DNA from 4 places in the Rahnella sp. EDr1-12 genome. Region 4 is predicted to be linked to each of the others. Evidence: predicted binding sites of a transcription regulator. Region 4 holds the regulator's gene; each other region holds the start of a gene.

Region 1 (3,149 bases), on a different contig from region 4:
GCGCCGAATTGTTCGTTCGGGGCATCCCAGGTTTTAGTCCACAGGAAGGATAAACCAAACTTTTCGATGCTTGGAAGGGAAGCAATAAACAGCGAGACGATAATACCGCCCAGCATTAATAACACGATCAGCGCAGCCAGTTTGACCAGCGCGCCGAAGATGATGTCACCGTTTTTGCTTGGTGCCTTAATAGCCGGCTTGTATTCAGCCATACCACTCTCTTTTAATTCAGATTTAATTCCCTCCCCGGCCGGAGAGGGAATGAAGCAGAAGACTTGTACTCTATATCAGACGTAAGGTCAGATCCTAGTACAGTGCTTTACCGCTGGAATCTTTAATGTTGGTTTTCCAGGCTGCGCGGATCTGTTCAACAACAGAGTCAGGCAGTGCGGCGTAATCCAGATCGGTCGTCAGTTTGTTGCCGTTTTTGTAAGCCCAGTCGAAGAACTTCAGCACTTCAGTGCCTTTCGCTGCATCGGCCTGGTCTTTGTAAATCAGGATGAAGGTGGTGGAGCTGATTGGCCAGGCGTTATCACCTTTCTGATTCGTCAGATCCTGAGCGAAGGTTTTCTTCCAGTCAGCGCCTTTGGCTGCTGCGCTGAAGGATTCTTCCGTCGGAGAAATCGCTTTACCGTCAGCATCAACCAGTTTGGTGTATGCCAGGTTGTTCTGTTTAGCGTAAGCGTATTCTACGTAGCCGATGGAGCCTGGCAGACGCTGTACGAAGGCCGCGACGCCGTCGTTACCTTTACCGCCCAGACCGGTAGGCCAGTTAACGGTAGAACCTGAACCGATTTTCTCTTTCCACTCGTTGTTCACTTTCGCCAGATAGCTGGTGAACACGAAAGAGGTGCCTGAACCATCAGCACGGCGAACGACCGCGATGTTGGTGTCTGGCAGTTTCACGCCCGGGTTCAGCTTAGTGATCGCCGCGTCGTTCCACTTTTTGATTTTGCCGAGATAGATATCACCCAGCGTTGCGCCGTCCAGCGTCAGCTGACCGGATGTGATCCCAGGGATGTTTACCGCCAGTACCACACCACCGATTACGGTTGGGAACTGGAACAGGCCATTTTTGTTCAGATCTTCTTCTTTCATCGGCGCATCAGAGGCACCGAAATCGACAGTCTTGGCAATAATTTGTTTCACGCCGCCGGAAGAACCGATGCCCTGATAGTTCACCTGGTTGCCGGTTTCTTTCTGGTAAGCATCCGCCCACTTGGCGTAAACAGGGGCAGGGAAGGTACCGCCAGCACCAGTCAGATTACTGGCAGCGAAAGCAGACATTGCTGTGAGGGAAAAAGTCGCTGCTACAAAACCGGCGACGGTGTTACGCATCAATTTCATGTTCCACTCCTGGTGGTTTTAAACTTCCCGACTTAATGTCGACGTTAATTAAAGTGTTTGGCACAGGAGGAAAATAGGACAATTAGGTGACAGTAAAATGTACGTTATATGACAGTTTTATGACAGTGGTCACAATTGGACCGAAGTGGGCAATACAGAGGAAACAAGGGATGCTTTTGGGGGTAAAACGGGCTTTCAGAGCGATTATTGGTCGGAAACCGAATGTTCGATACGCCTGAACAACTCACTCCGCTCCTCGCCGGTTAACTCGCGCGATTCCCCCGGCGGCAGTGCGGCAAGATGGATATTCATGATCCGCACGCGTTCAAGCCGTGTGACTTCATAGCCAAAATATTTCGCCATGCGGCGGATCTGACGGTTAAGCCCCTGCACCAGGGTAATACGAAAGACGTCATCGGATTCTTTGATCACTTTGCAGGCTTTCGTTACGGTTCCCAAAATCGGGACGCCAGCGCTCAGACCGAGAATCAATGCGTCGGTCACCGGTTTGTTAACGGTCACCACGTACTCTTTTTCGTGATCATTACCGGCGCGCAGGATCTTATTCACGACATCGCCGTTATTGGTCAGCAGAATCAGCCCGTGGGAATCTTTATCCAGACGCCCGACAGGAAAAATGCGCTGGCTGTGACGGATGAGCAAACCGATGTTATCCGCCAGACCGTCATCCATTGTGGTGATGATCCCCACCGGTTTGTTCAGGGCGATCAGCACCAGGTCATCCTGGTCGCGCAGCCCGATCTGTTGACCATTCACGTTCACCACATCACCCGGAAATACTGGCGCGCCAAATCCCGCCTGCTTATCGTTGATAAAGACCAGCCCCTGCCCGACGTAACGATCGGCGTCACGGCGCGAACACATGCCGCTATCGCTTATGTATTTATTTATTCGAACGGAAGGAGTGGTCAGCATTCAGCAGTGCCTTTCAGTTAAAGGCGGACTATACCCTGTTGCTGCTCAGAAATAAAAAAAGCGCCCGCAAGGGGCGCTCAGCAACTGATGGGACAGATTGTTATTCTACCGTGACGGACTTCGCCAGGTTACGTGGCTGGTCTACGTCAGTCCCTTTAATCAGCGCGACATAATAGGACAGCAGCTGTAGCGGAACGGTGTAGAAAATCGGTGCAACAATCTCTTCAACGTGAGGCAACTGGATGATTTTCATGCCTTCGCTGTCGGTGAAACCGGCATTCTGATCGGCGAAGACATACAGCAGGCCACCACGGGCGCGCACTTCCTCGATATTCGACTTCAGTTTTTCCAGCAGTTCATTATTTGGCGCAATCACGATCACCGGCATATCGGCGTCAATCAGCGCCAGCGGGCCATGTTTCAGCTCGCCAGCAGCATAGGCTTCTGCATGAATGTAAGAGATCTCTTTGAGCTTCAGCGCACCTTCCATCGCGATCGGGTATTGATCGCCACGACCGAGGAACAGGGCGTGATGCTTGTCAGAGAAACCTTCTGCCAGAGATTCGATGGTTTTATCCAGCGATAACATCTGTTCAATACGCGCAGGCAATGCCTGAAGTGCATGAACAATATCGTGCTCGACCTGAGGCGCCATGCCTTTCAGACGGCCCATACGCGCTACCAGCATCAGCAGAACGGTAAGCTGAGTGGTGAACGCTTTGGTGGAAGCCACGCCGATTTCAGTGCCCGCTTTGGTCATCAGCGCCAGATCGGATTCACGCACCAGCGAGGAACCGGCAACGTTACAGACAGCCAGAGAACCGAGATAACCCAGCTCCTTAGACAGGCGCAGTGCAGCCAGCGTA
Region 2 (3,149 bases), 340 kb from region 4:
TCATATCGATTATCTGCTGATATTCCGCCAGCGACGTTTCACCGATGTGTTGTTTACCGCCGACGGCTTTCACGAAGCAGGCGTGGTCTTCTTTATCCAGTTTCTTGATGGCAGAAACCAGCTTGGCTTTAAATGCCGGTGGCAAATCGCTGCGCACTAAAATCGGGCCGTTAGGGATCAGCGGAGATTCCCAGATGATACGGATTTTCTTCATCAGATCCGGATGGTCCATACGGATCATTCGGTTGAATGCCCCTGAGGTATAACCGGTTTCACGGTCACCAATCATTGAAGCCCAGGTCACCGCGCCTTCGAACTGGCCGTTCAGCACGCCAAGAATGTCCTGCTCATGGCCGCCGGAGAAGGTAACGCTGGAGAAGAAGTTGTTGTATTTATTATCCGTTGTGCCGCCAAACTCTTTCTTGAACGCCTGATTCGGGATCAGGTAACCGGAGGTGGAATCCGGGTCAGCGAAGCCAAAGGATTTACCTTTCAGATCAGAAATTTTCTGGTACGGGCTGTCGGCTTTGACCACGACAACCGAGTGATAGCCGCGGGATTTGTCAGTATCGTCGATCACAATACCCACCAGATCCACTGCTTTCGGGTTATTAATATAAACCGACGCGAAAGACGACGGAGACATACTTAATACCATGTCGACTTTCTTGCCTAATAAACCCTGAATAACACCTGAATAATCGGAGGAATTACGCAGTTTAGTATCCACATTTAATTCTTTATCGAAGAAATCTTTGACGCACTGATTATCCCCGATTTGCTGAGTCGCATTCTGCCCGCCCAAAATACCTAAGTTCAGTTCTTTAGGCGCATCTTCTGCCATGCCGTGCATTGCGGTAAAGGAACCTGCAACAAAGACTGCCAGACGTAATAACTTCTTCATGTAATGGTAACCTTGTGTAGATTGAGAGAAAGTAGAAATAAAGCGTGCCAAAATTGAGTCTTATAATTAAACCGCTACGGCTTCATGTTCCTCACCGTATAACTGATGCAGGATCCCGTCAGTTAACTGATCAGGATGACCATCAAATATAATTTGCCCTTTCGCAATGCCAATAACACGGGTGCAATAATCTTTCACCAGTTCGACGGAATGCAAATTCACCATCACTGCGATATTTTCTTCGCTGACTTTTTTCAGTGCATTCATGATGCGCAGGGTATTTTTTGGATCGAGAGAAGCAACGGGTTCATCGGCCAGCAAAATTTTGGGGTTTTGCATCAGTGCGCGACATATCGCCACCCGCTGCATCTGCCCGCCGGAAAGATTTTCGGCGCGTTGTAACGCATGCGGCAACATGTGCAGCCATTCCAGCAGGGAAATCGCCCGGGCGCGGTCTTCGTCGTTAAACTGGTTAAAGAATGATTTGAACGTTGAAGTATGGCTCAGACGCCCGAGCAACACGTTAGTCAGTACATCCAGACGCGGTACCAGGCAAAAATCCTGAAAAATCATGCCACAACCGGAACGCCAGCGGCGCAACGCTTTGCCGGTCAGCCCGGCAAGCTCCTGCTGTTCACCATTTTCGTAATGACACACCACGCTGCCGTCGGTTAACGGAATGGTGCCATTGAGAACGTGCAGCAGCGTAGATTTCCCTGCACCGGAGCGGCCAATCACCGCGACAAACTCACCGGCGTGCAGATCAAAATTAATGTCATCAAGAACCCGCTGGCCGGATTTGTAGGATTTCACCAGGCCTTTGACGTCGAGTACTTTGTTCAGATGCTGTGTCCCGGCCTGAGGATATTCAGCCTGTGCCAGCTTAAGTTGTGCTTGCGCCATGATGCTGTCTCTCGGTTGCTTTCATTATCTGGCGTTCATTAAGCGCGAGTTTTATGACACATCAATGACGATTTAATGGACAGCGCATGACAAAAAAGCGCGGGAATAAGTCTATGATTGTAGGGGTGCCAAATGCGCATCACGTCAAAAAAGGAAGATGAAATGGATAATCAGACACTCATCGCCGCATTGAAAGAGATTGCCGGCATCCGCCATGTTCTGACCGGTGACAGCAACACCGAGCGCTACCGTAAAGGGTTTCGCTCCGGCGGAGGCAAAGCGCTGGCGGTCGTATTCCCGCAGACATTGCTGCAACAGTGGCAACTGCTGAAAGTGTGCATCGCGGCCGATAAAATCGTCATCATGCAGGCTGCCAATACCGGCCTGACCGAAGGCTCGACGCCCAGCGGGGACGATTACGACCGCGACATTGTGATTTTCAGTACGCTGAAGCTGGATAAGATCCAGTTGCTCGACGGCGGCCATCAGGTGATAGGCTTTCCCGGCAGCACACTCTATAAGCTGGAGAAAATGCTCAAGCCATACAACCGGGAACCTCACTCGGTGATCGGATCATCCTGCATCGGTGCCTCCGTTGTCGGCGGGATCTGCAATAACTCCGGCGGTTCGCTGGTCAAACGCGGCCCGGCCTATACCGAAATGGCACTCTACGCACAGATAGATGAGCAGGGAGAGCTGAAGCTGATTAATCATCTGGGCATCAACCTCGGTGATACGCCTGAGGAGATCCTGACGCGTCTGGAAAAAGCGGAATATCTTGAAACCGATATCCTGCACGATAAGCGGCTGGCCTCCGATAACGAATACGCCTCACGCGTTCGTGAAGTGGATGCAGATACGCCGTCACGCTTTAACGCCGATCAGCGCCGGTTGTTTGAGGCCTCAGGTTGTGCCGGAAAGCTGGCGGTATTTGCGGTACGCCTCGACACTTTCCCGGCAGAAACCCAGCAGCAGGTGTTTTACATCGGCACCAATGACACCGCCGTCCTCACTGAACTGCGCCGTCAGATCCTGCGTGACTTCACTCATCTGCCTGTTGCGGGCGAATACATGCATCGTGACATTTTCGATATCACCGAAGTCTATGGCAAAGACACCTTCATGATGATCGACAAACTTGGCACCGATAAAATGCCGGATATGTTTACCGCCAAAGGTAAATTCGATGCCCACGCCAGCAAAGTGCCTTTTCTGCCGAAAAACTTCAGCGACCGCGTCATGCAATGCCTGAGCAAAGCCCTGCCCAATCATCTGCCTCCACGGATGAAACAATACCGCGATCGTTTTGAACATCATCTGCTGCTGAAAATGTCAGGTCAGG
Region 3 (3,149 bases), 990 kb from region 4:
TCTGAACCTCAGCCGCGCCTGGTGCCAGCGATCTCTCGCGTCGGCGTTACCGGCAGGCGACGCGCGCACAGCCCTTTTACGCCACACGGCGGAAGAGCATTTGCACAGCGCACTGGATAATCTCGACAGCGATTACATGGGCGAACACTGGCTGGCTACCTTTGCCCTGCTGGCGCTGGAAGCCTGACCGGCCTTTATATCCCGCCGGTTAGCGGATAATTCCGCGCGTCGAGCGGGTAAAGAAATCATTGAACTGGCACAGTATCGGGTGCTCCGCGCTGAGCCGTTCAATCTCAAGCTTCACCACGTCTGCCGCCACCTGCTGATGATATAAAAGATCGTACAGATGGCGGATCACCTTCCGCTCAACGGCATTCGCGCGGGTAAACGCCAGCGCGCGTTCGTTGATGCCGCGCGGAACTGCGCGGTTACCACTCGCCACAACAAACGGCGGAACGTCCTGCACCACGCAGGTGTTGTCCAGCAGCAGCGAACCGGTGCCGACGATGCAAAACTGATGCACCGCACACAGTGCGCCGAGTTGCGAATAATCCCCCAGCGTGACGTGACCGGCCAGCCCGCTGTGATCGCCCATTGACGTGTGATTGCCCACCTGACAGTCGTGCCCGATGTGCACACCCGCCTGAAAAATATTCTGATCGCCAATGCGCGTGACACCGCCGCCCTGCTCTGTGCCCCGATGCAGCGTCGAGTGACGGCCAATCTCGTTGCCGTCGCCGATGTCGAGGCTCGCCGCTTCGCCGTTGTATTTCAAATCCTGGCTGACTTCGCCGATGGACGATCCCATCCCGATTCGGTTCTCACGACCGATAGACGTATCGCCGTTAATGACGACATGTGAGGCAATGACTGACCCTTCGCCTATCCGCACACCCGTGGAGATAAAACAGAAAGGGCCGACAACAACGTGCGGGCCGATAACAACACCCGGTTCGATGATACTGCTGGCCGCAATTGTGGCCGAAGATGAAATCAACGCATAAATCCTTCTGACAATCGCTCCGCATGCAGGGCCGGACGCAAAATCGTCAGTGTTAAATTAAACCTGGGAGGATTAATCAGCGGGAAGATCAAAATGAGTCGGAAGTCGCACTCAGAAAGGTATAAACAGGCTGATGGCTTTTTGCGCAATTTCCCTGCTATGCCGCCCAGCATAAGGGTTACGGGGGCTAAACCCTGCCAACTATATTTTATTTATTTTCTGAACCTTTCTGAAAAATGTGAGCTGTGAACCCTTTGTGACACTTCTATTAAGGCTTTCTTAAGCTAGCAATATTATGATTCACGACAATTCATTTATGTGCGTTATGGTTTCAGTCCGTTAACGCCTGCATCCTTCAGTTTTTTGGGAGTTTTCATTGCGCCATTTATTTCCGAAGATCAGCTACTTCTGGCTGACTTTGCTGCTCAGCTTATATTTTACGTTTATCGTTAACCTGCCAATCTTGTTACACTTTTACCGCATTCTTCATGCGCTGCCTGCCTACAGCCTGGCGTTCGCACTGACCATCCCCGTGGCACTTTTCTTTGCGCTGAACTTTGTGTTCACGCCGTTCAGCTTCCGCCCGTTACTTAAACCTTTCTTCATCATCATACTGCCGGTGAGCGCCCTCGCCAGTTTTGCCATGATGACCTATCAGGTGGTGTTTGACCGGGGGATGATCGAAAACATTCTGGAGACGCAGTCTGCCGAAGCGTCTTCGTATCTGAATCTGCAAGTGGTGCTGTGGTTTGTCTTTACCGGCGTAATACCGGCGATTGTGCTGTTCTTCACGCCCGTCAGCTATGATCAGACGCGTTTACGTCGTCTGGGCGTGCGTCTGGTGTCGATGTTGGTGTCACTGGCGATCGTTGCCTCCATCGCCGGGGTGTTCTACAAAGATTACGCCTCCGTTGGCCGTAACAACCGCACCCTGAATCTGGAAATCGTGCCGACCAATTACCTCTACAGCGCCTTCCAGTACATGAATCACCGTTACTTCACGCCAAAAATGCCGTTTCAAACCCTCGGAAACGACGCCAGACTGGTGCAGACACCTGGCGAGAAACCCAACCTGGTGTTTCTGGTGATCGGCGAAACCGCCCGTGCGCAGAATCAGTCTTTTAACGGGTATGCGAAACCGACCAATGAATACACTCAGGCCATGCCCGATGTGATCTTCTTTGCGCACATGACCTCCTGCGGTACGGCCACGGCAATTTCGGTGCCCTGCATGTTCTCGGACATGAAACGTACCCGCTATGACGCCAACCGGGCGCGCAACAGCGAAGGGCTGCTGGATATTCTGCATAAAGCGGGCGTCTCCGTGTTCTGGAAAGACAATGACGAAGGCTGTAAAGGCGTTTGTGACCGCGTGCCTAACGTCACCCTCAATACTCAAAAAGACGGTAAATATTGCGATGGCGACACCTGTTACGACATGGCGCTGCTGCAAAATATCGATGAGGACATCAAACCGGATGGCAGGAATACGCTGATCGGCCTGCATTTGATCGGCAGCCACGGCCCCACCTACTCCAGACGCTATCCGCCGGAATTCCGTAAATTTATGCCAGACTGCCCGCGCAGTGACATTGAAAACTGCACGCAGGAGCAGCTGGTCAATACCTACGACAATACCCTGCACTACACCGACTATGTGGTGTCACAGGTCATTGAAAAGGCGAAGCAATATCAGGATAAGTACAACGTGGCGGTGATTTATCTGTCCGATCACGGCGAATCCCTGGGGGAAAATGGTTTGTACCTGCACGGCACGCCGTACAGCGTCGCGCCCGCCGAGCAGACGCATGTGCCTATGCTGTTCTGGTTATCTGACGGCTATTCCAGAGCGCAGGGTATTGATGTGTCATGCCTGCAAGCCCATGCCACGAAGGACGATGTGTCGCAGGATAATCTGTTCCATACCGTGCTCAGTGCCATGAACGTTCAGACCAGCGCACGGGATCCGCAGCTTGATCTCCTCGCGGCCTGCAAAAAACCCTAATCTGAGCACCTGCTGCCCGGCGTTTCAGGGCAGCAGGCCACACGCCGCCAGAATGCTTTGCGACAGGGCATGCACCGTCTGGTCAAAGTTTTGTGATTCTTTATCCATCACCATATACAACGCCGTTTGCCGCACCGTGCG
Region 4 (3,149 bases):
AAACGGGGATCTCCAGCGTGTCGATGGCGTTGAGCGTGGCACCGTCGAAATCCAGCAGATAGACGCTTTTGGCTTTGCTCAGCTCATCAAAACTGAGCGGAATAGGGGAACCGCTGTAACGGATATGTTCCGTTTTCGCCACGCACTGCGCGCGGTGGATATGTCCGAGCGCCACGTAATCTACCGGCGGGAACGCCTGCGCCGGAAAGGCATCGAGAGTTCCTATATAGATGTCGCGCACGGAATCAGAGGTGCTGACGCCAACGGTGGTCAGATGGCCGGTGGCGATGATTGGCAGCGGCAGACCCAGTTGGTCGCGTTTGGCCTGCGCAGCGTGCCACAGCGCATCATAATGCGCGGCAATGGCTTCCTGTAAGGCCAGCTGTTTGTCGCTGCCGGATTGCCCTGCCTGACTGGCGATTAAATCGCGCGGGCGTAAAAAGGGGATCGCACAGAGTACGGCTCCCGGCGTACCATTGCGCTGATTTAACACCAGCACTTGCTCAGACAGATCTTCGCCGACGGTGGCGATCACCCGGGTATTGAGACAGGAAAGCAGCTCGCGGGACTCATTTAACGTGGCGACGGAGTCATGATTACCCGCCAGCACAATCAGCTGACAGCCGGTGCGTTGTAATTCCACCACGAAGCGGTTATACAGTTCGCGGGCATAGCTCGGCGGTGAGCCGGTATCGAAAATGTCACCGGCCACGATCACGGCATCAACCTGATGATTTTCCACCTGTTCCGTCAGCCAGCGCAGAAAGGCCTGGTGCTCGGCGGCGCGGCTTTTGGTAAAGAAATACTGGCCAAGATGCCAGTCTGAGGTGTGGATCAGGCGCATGAAACTCCCTGTGGTTCGCGGTGCGGTAACAATGGCGCAAAGTATAAACGCCGACGGGGGACGATGTCCTGAGAAAATCGGACGCATTTCAGCAAGATGGCTGTTAAATTGCCGGGTAATGAACCATCCTTTCTATTCATAAATCTGTCACAAAACTGACGCATAATGGCGCCCGCAATCAAATAAAAGATCGCTAACCTATTGGCAGGACCTACGATGGCTAGACGTATATTAGTGGTTGAAGACGAAGCTCCTATTCGTGAAATGGTGTGTTTTGTACTGGAACAAAATGGCTATCAGGCTGTTGAAGCTGAAGATTTTGATTCCGCGGTGGCCCAGCTGGTCGAGCCTTATCCTGAGCTTATCCTGCTCGACTGGATGTTACCGGGCGGTTCCGGTATTCAGTTTATTAAGCACCTTAAACGTGAAGCCCTGACCCGCGAAATCCCGGTGATGATGCTGACCGCACGCGGTGAAGAAGAAGATCGGGTGCGCGGCCTCGAAGTGGGTGCCGATGATTACATCACCAAACCGTTTTCTCCGAAAGAACTGGTTGCCCGCATCAAAGCGGTAATGCGCCGCATTTCTCCGATGGCGGTGGAAGAAGTGATCGACATGCAGGGGCTGAGCCTGGATCCTTCCTCTCACCGGGTGATGGCCAACGAGCAGGCGCTCGACATGGGGCCGACCGAATTCAAATTATTACACTTCTTTATGACCCACTCAGAACGTGTTTACAGCCGCGAACAGTTGCTGAATAACGTCTGGGGCACTAACGTTTATGTGGAAGATCGCACCGTGGACGTGCATATTCGTCGTTTACGTAAAGCGCTGGAAACCAGTGGACATGACAGAATGATTCAGACTGTCCGTGGCACGGGATACCGTTTCTCAACGCGTTATTAATCCCCACAGCGGAGAATCTGTGTGTTAGAACGTTTGTCATGGAAACGGCTGGCCGGCGAATTTTTCCTCTTCTGCCTGCCAGCGATCATTCTCGGCATTTTTGTTGGCCATTTTGGCTGGCTTCTCTTTGCGTCGCTGCTGGCGGCGCTGGGCTGGAACTATTACAACCAGCTTAAACTCTCACATTGGCTGTGGCTTGACCGCAGCATCACCCCGCCAAACGGGCGCTGGAGCTGGGAGCCGCTGTTCTACGGGCTGAACCAGATGCAGATGCGTAACCGTCGTCGTCGTCGCGAATTAGGGCAATTAATTAAACGTTTTCGCAGCGGTGCAGAATCGTTACCTGATGCGGTGGTGCTGACCACCGAAGAGGGCAATATTTTCTGGTGTAACGGTCTGGCGCAGGAACTGCTCGGCTTTCGCTGGCCGGAAGACAACGGGCAGCACATCTTTAATCTTTTGCGCTACCCGGAGTTTCGCGCCTGGATCCAGGCACGTGATTTCAGCCGTGCACTGAATCTTCAGCTGAATAATGAGCATTACGTGGAGTTTCGCGTGATGCCTTATTCTGAAGGGCAATTACTGATGGTGGCGCGGGATGTCACGCAGATGCGTCAGCTCGAGGGCGCGCGACGCAACTTCTTCGCTAACGTCAGCCATGAGCTGCGTACGCCGCTGACCGTTTTGCAGGGCTATCTGGAAATGATGGAAGACGCCAAGCTGGAAGAGCCGTTTCGTTCCAAAGCGCTGGATACCATGCAGGAGCAGACGCGACGCATGGACGGGCTGGTAAAACAGTTGCTGACGCTGTCGAAAATAGAAGCCTCTGCCAATATGGATTTGCACGAGAAAGTCGATATTCCGGTGATGCTCGGCATGCTGGAGCGTGAAGTGCAGACGCTGAGCGGCGGCCAGCATGAGGTCGTATTCCGCATAAACGACAAGCTGAAGGTCTTTGGCAACGAAGATCAACTGCGCAGCGCGGTTTCCAATCTGGTGTACAACGCGGTGAATCACACCCCGGCGGGCACCCGCATTGAAGTCAGCTGGCAGCAAACGCCGCACGGCGCGCAGTTCCAGATAAGCGACAACGGGCCGGGTATTGCGCCTCAGCACCTTCCGCGCCTGACCGAACGTTTCTATCGCGTAGACAAAGCGCGCTCCCGCCAGACCGGCGGCAGCGGGCTGGGCCTGGCGATCGTCAAACATGCCCTGAGCCACCACAACGCCAGGCTGGAAGTCATGAGCGAAGTGGGTGTCGGCACCCGCTTTATGTTTACGCTGGCGCCGCGGTTGATTGTTCCGCAAGACGCCGGTGCGCAAGCTTCCGTTAAGCCTTAACCCTCTCAAGCCTGTTATCTGCGGATTTCAGGCTTTCTTACTCTCTTCCAAATGAACA

Evidence for each region. Region 4 encodes PhoB, which activates phosphate uptake and scavenging genes when phosphate is short. Its sites were predicted from a motif close to CTGTCATAAAACTGNCNNAT; they were not measured.
Region 1: pstS (phosphate ABC transporter substrate-binding protein PstS) is a predicted target of PhoB. The motif match lies at 1,454-1,473, and genes of this name have one in related genera.
Region 2: phnC (phosphonate ABC transporter ATP-binding protein) is a predicted target of PhoB. The motif match lies at 1,848-1,867, and genes of this name have one in related genera.
Region 3: ACO0U8_RS01230 (phosphoethanolamine transferase) is a predicted target of PhoB. The motif match lies at 1,354-1,373, and genes of this name have one in related genera.

The regions. Positions count from the first base shown of each region.
Region 1 is NZ_JBLZNY010000004.1:353,024-356,172, forward strand. Features, by position in the region: gene pstC (phosphate ABC transporter permease PstC) at 1-212, opposite strand, end outside; gene pstS (phosphate ABC transporter substrate-binding protein PstS) at 307-1,347, opposite strand; partial or broken gene rluF (23S rRNA pseudouridine(2604) synthase RluF) at 1,558-2,283, opposite strand; gene glmS (glutamine--fructose-6-phosphate transaminase (isomerizing)) at 2,384-3,149, opposite strand, start outside.
Region 2 is NZ_JBLZNY010000001.1:949,433-952,581, forward strand. Features, by position in the region: gene phnD (phosphonate ABC transporter substrate-binding protein) at 1-904, opposite strand, end outside; gene phnC (phosphonate ABC transporter ATP-binding protein) at 971-1,807, opposite strand; gene dld (D-lactate dehydrogenase) at 1,970-3,149, shown strand, end outside.
Region 3 is NZ_JBLZNY010000001.1:297,964-301,112, forward strand. Features, by position in the region: gene ACO0U8_RS01220 (DUF2891 domain-containing protein) at 1-187, shown strand, start outside; gene lpxA (acyl-ACP--UDP-N-acetylglucosamine O-acyltransferase) at 209-997, opposite strand; gene ACO0U8_RS01230 (phosphoethanolamine transferase) at 1,380-3,008, shown strand; gene ACO0U8_RS01235 (LysR family transcriptional regulator) at 3,033-3,149, opposite strand, start outside.
Region 4 is NZ_JBLZNY010000001.1:1,291,997-1,295,145, reverse strand. Features, by position in the region: gene sbcD (exonuclease subunit SbcD) at 1-844, opposite strand, end outside; gene phoB (phosphate response regulator transcription factor PhoB) at 1,061-1,750, shown strand; gene phoR (phosphate regulon sensor histidine kinase PhoR) at 1,772-3,091, shown strand.